2 regions of the Bradyrhizobium sp. NBAIM08 genome follow, and region 1 is predicted to be linked to the other one. Evidence: predicted binding sites of a transcription regulator. Region 1 holds the regulator's gene; the other holds the start of a gene.
The links. The regulator PhoB, encoded in region 1, activates phosphate uptake and scavenging genes when phosphate is short. The targets are predictions, from matches to a motif close to TGTCATNNANCTGTCAT.
Positions count from the first base shown of each region.

Region 1 (4,414 bases):
GCTGGTGCCGAATCCGTTGCGCGAAGCTGCCAGCGCGCTCGGCCTGCCGCGCTCGCTGGTGATCAAGCGCATCGCCTATCGTGCCGCGCGCTCCGGCCTCATCACCGGCGTGCTGCTGGCGACCGCCCGCGTCGCCGGCGAGACCGCTCCGCTGTTGTTCACGGCGCTGTCGAACCAGTTCTTCAGCCTCGGCCTGAACAAGACGATGGCGAACCTGCCTGTCACCATCAACAACTTCGTGCAGAGCCCCTACGAGTATTGGAAGCAACTCGCCTGGAGCGGCGCGCTGTTGATCACCCTGACCGTGCTTGCCCTTAACATTGGCGCGCGCATCCTTGGCGCCGAGAGGACTGCAAAATGAGTGAAATGTCTGTTTCCGTCAGCGCACCGTCCGTTCATCCCGGCTCGCAGCCCCTGCCCGAGGCGCCCGCCAAGGTCACGGCGCGCAACCTCAACTTCTACTACGGCGACCACCACGCGCTGAAGAACATCAACCTGGCGCTCGGCACCAACCGCGTCACGGCGTTCATCGGCCCGTCCGGCTGCGGCAAGTCCACCCTGCTGCGCATCTTCAACCGGATGTACGATCTCTATCCGGGCCAGCGCGCCGACGGTCAGCTGTTGCTCGACCATACCAACATCCTCGACCCCAAGCTCGACCTCAACCTGCTCCGCGCCCGGGTCGGCATGGTGTTCCAGAAGCCGACGCCGTTCCCGATGACGATCTACGAGAACATCGCCTTCGGCATTCGTCTCTATGAGAAGATCTCCAAGTCCGAGATGGACGACCGCGTCGAGAAGGCGCTGCGCGGTGGCGCGCTGTGGAACGAGGTCAAGGACAAGCTCAATGCCTCCGGCCTGTCGCTCTCCGGCGGCCAGCAGCAGCGCCTCTGCATCGCCCGCACCGTCGCGGTGCGGCCCGAGGTGATCCTGTTTGACGAGCCCTGCTCGGCGCTCGACCCGATCTCGACCGCCAAGGTCGAGGAGCTGATCCAGGAATTGTCCGAGAACTACACGATCGCGATCGTCACCCACAACATGCAGCAGGCGGCGCGCGTTTCCGACAAGACCGCCTTCATGTATCTCGGCGAGTTGATCGAGTTCGACGACACCAGCAAGATCTTCACGTCGCCGAGCGATCGGCGCACGCAGGATTACATCACCGGCCGGTTCGGCTGAGGAGACGGAACATGGGTTCTGAACATACCGTAAAGGCTTTCGACAGCGACCTTCAGGAGCTCACCCGCCTGGTCGCCGAGATGGGCGGCATCGCCGAGCGCATGATCGTCGATTCCGTCGACGCGCTGATCCGCCGCGACGTCGCGCTCGGCCAGCGCGTCGTCGCCACCGACGTCGAGCTCGACGCGCTGCAGAAGCGCATCGAGGAGCGCGCCGTGCTCACCATCGCCCGCCGCCAGCCGATGGCCGTCGACCTGCGCGAGATCGTCGGCGCGATGCGCGTTGCGACCGATCTCGAGCGCATCGGCGATCTCGCCAAGAACATGGGCAAGCGCGTCGCGGCGCTGGAGACGGATTTCCATCCGCTCAAGCTGTTCCGCGGCCTGGAGCACATGACCGACCTCGTGCAGCAGCAGGTCAAGTCGGTGCTGGACGCCTATGCCGCGCACGACCTGCCGGCGGCGATGGCGGTGTGGAAGGGCGACGAAGAAGTCGACGCCATCTGCACCTCGCTGTTCCGCGAGCTCCTCACCTACATGATGGAGGATCCGCGCAACATCTCGTTCTGCATCCACCTGATGTTCTGTGCCAAGAACATCGAGCGGATCGGCGACCACGCCACCAACATCGCCGAGACCGTGTTCTACATGATCGAGGGCCAGGCGATCACCGACAAGCGGCCGAAGGGCGACATGACGACCTTCGCCACGACGGTGCCGAACACCTGACGACTTAAGGAGCTACGACCACATGGGCGCACGCATTATGGTGGTTGAGGACGAGGAAGCTCTCACCGAGCTTCTTCGCTACAACCTCGAAGGCGACGGCTATGACGTCGAGACGGTGATGCGCGGCGATGACGCCGACACCCGCCTCAAGGAGCACATTCCCGATCTGATCGTGCTCGACTGGATGCTGCCGGGCCTGTCAGGCATCGAGCTGTGCCGGCGGCTTCGGACCCGCCCCGAGACCAAGCAGCTGCCGATCATCATGCTCACCGCGCGCGGCGAGGAGAGCGAACGGGTGCGCGGGCTCGCGACCGGCGCGGATGATTATATCGTCAAGCCGTTCTCGGTGCCGGAGCTGCTTGCGCGCGTGAAGGGCCTGCTCAGGCGTGCGAGTCCCGAGCGCCTCGCCACCGTGCTCGCCTATGGCGATATCGAGCTCGACCGCGACAAGCGCCGCGTGGCGCGCTCGGGCCGGCCGATCGATCTCGGTCCGACCGAATATCGCCTGCTGGAGTTCTTCCTGGAGCATCCCGGCCGCGTGTTCTCGCGCGAGCAGCTGCTCGACAGCGTCTGGGGCCGCGACATCTACATCGACGAGCGCACCGTCGACGTCCATATCGGCCGCCTGCGCAAGCTGCTCAACCTTGGCCGCGAGCAGGACCCGATCCGCACCGTCCGCGGCGCCGGCTACGCGCTGGACGATCGCTTCGCGAAGGCTGAGCAGACGTAAGGCGCCAGCGACAGCTGGTTTGGCGAACTGCGGCGCCGATCTCGGCCGTCATCCCGGGGCGCGCGCAGCGCCAGCCCGGGATCTCAGCGCGAGCGCTTGCGCTGTTCGCGATTAGCCACAGGACGTGGTTTGGCGAAGACTCGGAGTGACCATCTCGCGCAACGATTGCGCCCCGCGGTTACGGATCCCCGCCTTCGCGGGGATGACACCGAGCGATTGGGAGCCGTCATCGTGTGACGGCTGCAGTCTTGGCGATCAAGCTTGGCGATCAAAGCTTGGCGATCAGGGAATTCCGCAAGCTCACCGCGTGCCCGGTTTCGGTGCTGCGCGACGGCGATCCGCTGCGGGCTGATAGGCCACGCGCGAATGCTGGGCACAATAGGGCAGGCCGGAGAGCGCCTTGCCGCCGCAGAAGAAGAAATCCGGGCTCGAGGGATCGCCGACCGGCCAGTGGCAGGTCGCCTCGTTCAATTCCAGCAGCGACAGCCGCTGGCTCATCGGCACCACGTTGTCGTAGGTAACCGGCTCGGCTTCCAACTCGACCTCGAAGGCCTGCGCCAACGCGGTGTTGCCGCGCGCGACGGGGCGGGTCACCCGCATCATATGCTGCGCGGGCCGTGCCTTGCGCGGCCGCGGCGCTGCCGATGAAGGGCTCTTGGCGCGGCCGGACAGGCCGAGCCGGTGCACCTTGCCGATCACGGCATTGCGGGTCACATTGCCGAGCTCCGCCGCGATCTGGCTGGCCGAAAGTCCGGCCTCCCAGAGCTTCTTCAGCTGCTCGACGCGATCATCGGACCAGGTCAAAACCGTCATTGCACCCTTTCCCTCGCTGCGCGCCTGCCATCCTGGGGCCTTCGCAGCGAATGCTTTAGCCTTGAAAAACCCGTGCCGTCAGAATCCCTTAAGGCTCGCCGGGCGCGCTCAAGCCGCCCGAACGTTTACGCCGGTACATGAGGACTTCTGGGATCAGAACTGCTGCACGAGATGTCGTATCTGACAGTCCAAACGCTACAATATGGCGTGACTCCCGCGCAAGAGTCCGCCGACTCGCTTCCACATGTTCCGTGGTGAAAAACCCGCAAAATCGGCACCGCAAGACTACGGAATCAGCGTTTCGCGAGGCTTTCCGGGCGGCATTGACACCCGTCTTGCCAGGCATAAGATAGTGCCACGTGCCGCCCTTAAAAGGCGGCACGTTTCGTTTTCCGGGGCCGGTCGATGGTGCGTCGCGCAATGCATGCCTCACGCCGTCCGCAACATTCAAGTGACGTCATGACTAACAGCGCAGCGCCGCATTTGCTCCCCGTTTTCGCCAGGGCCGACCTCGGTTTCGAGCGCGGCGAAGGCTGCTGGCTGATCGCGACCAACGGCGATCGCTATCTCGATTTCACCTCGGGTGTCGCGGTGAATGCGCTCGGCCATGTCCATCCCGCGCTGGTCAAGGCGTTGCAGGAGCAGGCGACCAAGCTCTGGCACATGTCGAACCTGTTCCAGAGCCCTGACGGCGAGAAGCTCGCAAGCCGCCTCTGCAATGAGAGCTTTGCGGACTTCGTGTTCTTCTGCAATTCCGGCGCCGAGGCGCTGGAAGGCGTGATCAAGCTGGTGCGCCACCATCACTTCTCCAAGGGGCATCCGGAGCGTTACCGCATGATCACCTTCGAGGGTGCCTTCCATGGCCGCACGCTGGCGACGCTCGCCGCCACCGGCTCTGCGAAATATCTCGAGGGCTTCGGTCCGCCGATGGACGGCTTCGATCAGGTGCCGCACGGCGACCTCG
Region 1 is NZ_JADYVR010000009.1:185,794-190,207, reverse strand. Features, by position in the region: gene pstA (phosphate ABC transporter permease PstA) at 1-361, shown strand, start outside; gene pstB (phosphate ABC transporter ATP-binding protein PstB) at 358-1,179, shown strand; gene phoU (phosphate signaling complex protein PhoU) at 1,191-1,907, shown strand; gene phoB (phosphate regulon transcriptional regulator PhoB) at 1,930-2,637, shown strand; gene I6F37_RS27880 (GcrA family cell cycle regulator) at 2,938-3,450, opposite strand; gene I6F37_RS27875 (aspartate aminotransferase family protein) at 3,910-4,414, shown strand, end outside.

Region 2 (4,414 bases), on a different contig from region 1:
TTGGCGCGGTGGCACTCGCTTTCAATCTTGCGGCCTCGCGCTGAGGTCTACCGCACCAAAGCCCATTCGCCGATGATGCGAAATCTTGCTTTGGCATCCTCCTGCTTGAACAGCGCGATGCGATCGACCGCGAGCGTCTCGATGCCGAGCGCCGCAAACCTTGCCCGCAGCATCTGAAGGATCGGCCCGCGCCGCTCCGCATCCAGCCGACCCGTCAAGGTCATGTGGAAACGGAATTCCTCCATCACGTAGGGATAGCCCCAGCGGTCGAGATAATCGCGCTGCCGCTCGCTGAGCTTCTCCGGCTTGCGCCGAGCGCGATCTTCCGCCGTCAGCGGGGCGCGAAACGGGTCGAACGCGCGAACGCAATCAGCGGCAAGTTGCTGGAGCGTTTCCATCGGCTCGGCCGGACTAACGGCAATGAAGCCGCTGATGGCATCGACCACTGGTCGGATTGCCGGGATCGGACGTGTCCTGCCCGCGAAGGCCGCGCAGGCGGCCAGCAGCTCGGCTTCGGTATTGCCAGGCGCCAGCGCCATCGGCGCCTTCAGCGTGGCGTGAAAGCCGTATTTGCGAGGATCGGCGCTGACCTCGCGCCAGTCGGGCGCGGCGTGCAGCGCCTGCTCTGGAAACGAAATCTCGCCGCCGCTGTAGGCGTCATAGCCGAGCAGCTCGGCGCCGAAGCGGGAGAGGGCGCTGTCGCGGCCTGCGGCATAATAGATCGCGTAGCGGGGGAAACCTGTCATTGCCTCAGCATAACCAATTTACGCCGCGACGACAGTCTCGCGCGGGGCCGCCACTGCGGTGAGCAGCCGCGTCGCGTCGGTGAGATGCACGAGCCTGCCGCCTGAGATCACCGCGATCACCCGCGGCCGCAGCTTCACGTTGTCGTCGACGAGGAGAATGTCAGCGCGGCGTCCCTCCGCGAGCAGGCCGCGATCGGTGAGGCCGGTCGCGCGCGCCGGGCCGGCGGAGACCAGATCCCAGGCCTGAGCCAGAGGCACCACGCCATCGGCGGCCAGGCGGAACGCGGCGAGCAGCTGCGCGGGATAATAATAGTCAGACGCCAGCACCGAGCAGAGCCCCTTGGCGATCATGTCGGAGGCCCTGGTCCAGCCGGTGTGGCTGCCGCCGCGCACGACGTTCGGCGCGCCGTAGACGATGGTATCGCCGTGGCTGGCCGCTGCGCGCGCCGTCTCCTCGTTGATCGGAAACTCCGCGATCAAGGCGCCGAGCTCGCGAAAGTCCCGGCGCATCGCCGGGCTCGAATCGTCGTGCGAGAGCATCCGCACCTCGGCCCCGCGGGCCGCAGCGGCCAGGCGTGACACCGAGGCGGGCACCTCGTCGGCGCGCGAGACCACGCGCTCGACCAGCCGGTCGAATTCTTCGCTCGACAGACCGGTGCGCTCCACCATGCGGTTGCGCTTGCGTGGGTTGGAGATGTCGGCAACGACGCCGTCCATATGATCGTTGAAGGCGAACAGGTCGACGCGGCCCTCGCTGAGCCACTGTGCGATCTCCGCTTCGGCATCGAGATTGAAGGTCTCGTGCCGCAGGTGGAAGCGGGTGTCGGCAGCGAATTGCGGACGCTGCCGCTCGATCGCCTCCATCAGGCCGCGCGCATTGTCGGCGCTGCGCAGGCCCGGCTCCCACGAGCAGGTCGTGGCGTGAAACACGGTAGTGATGCCGTTGCTGATCGCCTGGCGGTCGCTGTCGGCGAGCGCGACGTCGATCGGAAAGTCGACGCCGGCGCGCGGCATCATCTGGCGCTCGAAGGCATCGCCATGCAGATCGACGATGCCGGGCAGCACCAGCAGGTCACGGGCATCCAGCGCCAGCCGCGCCCGGCCGCGAGAGGCGTCGACCTCTGCAATGTCTGTTCCGGAGACGAGAAGGGAGGTTGCGACGAGCTCGGCGCCGATCAGGGCCCGGCCGCCTTCGATGAATATGTCTGTCACGCGACCGCGCTTCGTTTGCTGGCAGGAGAATTGGCGAGTGAGCTCGCTTTTGCTTCGTATGCCGAGAGGAAATCTTCAATCCCGAGCTTGCGGAAATTGGGCAGCGCCTCGCGCAACTTGTCGTGATCCCAGTCCCACCAAGCAAGCCTTGCGAGCCGTCCGGCGATCTCCTCCGAGAATCGCCGCCGCACGATGCGGGCCGGATTGCCGGCGACGATGCTGTAGGCCGGCACGTCCTTGGTGACGATCGCGCCGGCGGCGATCACCGCGCCGGTGCCGATGTTGCGGCCCGGCAGCACGATCGCGCCATGGCCGATCCAGACGTCATGGCCGATATGAACGTGATGCCGGCGGCGCCAGTCGAAGAACTCGAGATCGTCGCTCTCACCTTCGAAATAGGCGCTGGATCGGTAAGTGAAATGCGCCTGAGTGGCGCGATGCATCGGATGGTTGCCGGGATTGATGCGGGTCATCGCCGCGATCGAGCAGAACTTTCCGATGGTGGCGTAGGTGATCTGCGCATCGTTCACGACATAGGAATAATCGCCCATCGCCACTTCATGCAGGATCGTGCGCGCGCCGACCTCGGTGTAGGCGCCGAGCCTGGTCTCATGCAGCTTGGCCGAGGGATCGACGGTCGGCTGAACCGAAAGAGCTTTGGCCATGTTGCATCCGAAGTGCGAGGGCGGGAGTCTTTCTTCGAGCGGCCGGATGACGGTGTCGTGACAATGAGATGACAGGGGATGACGTGCGTAGGATGGCCGCACTGCAGCAGCCTTGTCACACAAGTGTTAACCACGGGCGTTAGCGGTTGGCTCCAGCTACTCTGGAGCCCCTCGATGCTGGTGGTTGAAGGCCTGACGTGTCGCTTCGGCGCGAAGGCCGCTGTGGACGATGCTTCGTTTCAAGTTTCCCCTGGCGGCTTCGTCGGGGTGATCGGGCGATCCGGCGCCGGCAAGTCGACATTGCTGCGGTCCATCAACCGCCTCATCGAGCCCTCCGAAGGCCGCATCCTGTTCGAAGGCGTCGACGTCACCGCGCTGCGCGGCAAGGAGCTGCGGCAGTGGCGTGCGCGGTCGGCGATGATTTTTCAGCAGTTCAACCTCGTCGGCCGGCTCGACGTCCTCACCAATGTGCTGATGGGGCGGCTGTCGACGGTGCCGACATGGCGGTCGCTGCTGCAGCTTTGGCCCGAAGAAGACAAGGCCATCGCGATGTCGGCGCTCGAGCAGTTCGACATGGCTGCCATCGCGGCCCAGCGCGCCGACCAGCTCTCGGGCGGTCAGCAGCAGCGCGTGGCGATCGCGCGGGCGCTGGTTCAGCAGCCCGACATTATCCTTGCCGACGAGCCGATCGCCTCGCTCGATCCCCGCAACACCAAGATCGTGATGGATGCGCTTCTGCGCATCAACAAGCATTTCGGTATCACCGTGCTCTGCAACCTGCATTCGCTCGATCTCGCCCGCAGCTATTGCGACCGCCTGATCGGGATGGCCGCGGGGCGGGTGGTGTTCGACGGCGCGCCGGCGGCCTTGACCGATCATATCGCGCGCGAGCTGTACGATCTCGAGGCGAATGAAGTCATGGATGTTGCGCCCGCGGATGCATCGGTCGGCACGGCAGTTCCTGCCCTCCGCACGGTTGCCGTGGCCTGATCGCTGCTTCTTTAAATCGAGCCTGGTCGTAGAGCCGGAACTCGACAGTTTCATAACCTTGAAATGGGAGACGTCATGATAGACCGTCGTACGATCGTTGCCGCTGCGGCCCTGGCATTTTCAGTTTCAGCCGCTGCGGCGCAGGACTGGAAGGCAAAATATCCTGAGTTGATCTTCGCAAAAGTCCCCGACGAGAATGCCTCCGGCACCACCAACCGCTGGACGCCTCTGACGGAGTACCTGTCCCGCGAGCTTGGAACCAAGGTCACGCTGCGCATCGCCAACGACTACGCCGCGGTGATCGAAGGTCAGCGTGCAGGAAACATTCACATTGCGATGTACGGCCCGGCGTCCTACGCGCGTGCCTACATCATTGGCGCGAAGGTCGAACCGTTCGCGATGGAGGTGAACGGCGACGGCACCAAAGGCTATTACTCGGTTCTCTATGTCAAAAGCGATTCGAGCTACAAGGACATTAAGGACCTGCAAGGCAAGAACCTCTGCCTCGTCGATCCCAATTCGACTTCCGGCAACAACGTGCCGCGTTTCGCGATGAACAAGATGGGCATCGACCCGGAAAAGTTCTTCGCCAAGGTGGTCTATTCGGGGAGCCATGAAAACGCGGTGATCGGGCTTTCCCAGGGCACCTGCGACGCGGCGTTCAACTGGTGGAACGACGAGAAGGAATCGAACCTGCTCCGGATGGAACGGAAGGGCATGGCGAAGGCCGCTGATTTCAAGATCATCATGAAGTCCGAGCAGATCGTGAACTCGCCGATGGCCTATCTCAGCAGCCTGCCT
Region 2 is NZ_JADYVR010000004.1:359,390-363,803, reverse strand. Features, by position in the region: gene I6F37_RS16430 (hypothetical protein) at 1-44, shown strand, start outside; gene I6F37_RS16425 (DUF1045 domain-containing protein) at 48-746, opposite strand; gene I6F37_RS16420 (alpha-D-ribose 1-methylphosphonate 5-triphosphate diphosphatase) at 765-1,958, opposite strand; gene I6F37_RS16415 (chloramphenicol acetyltransferase) at 1,955-2,623, opposite strand; gene phnC (phosphonate ABC transporter ATP-binding protein) at 2,798-3,613, shown strand; gene phnD (phosphonate ABC transporter substrate-binding protein) at 3,689-4,414, shown strand, end outside.
Region 2: phnC (phosphonate ABC transporter ATP-binding protein) is a predicted target of PhoB. The motif match lies at 2,681-2,697, and genes of this name have one in related genera.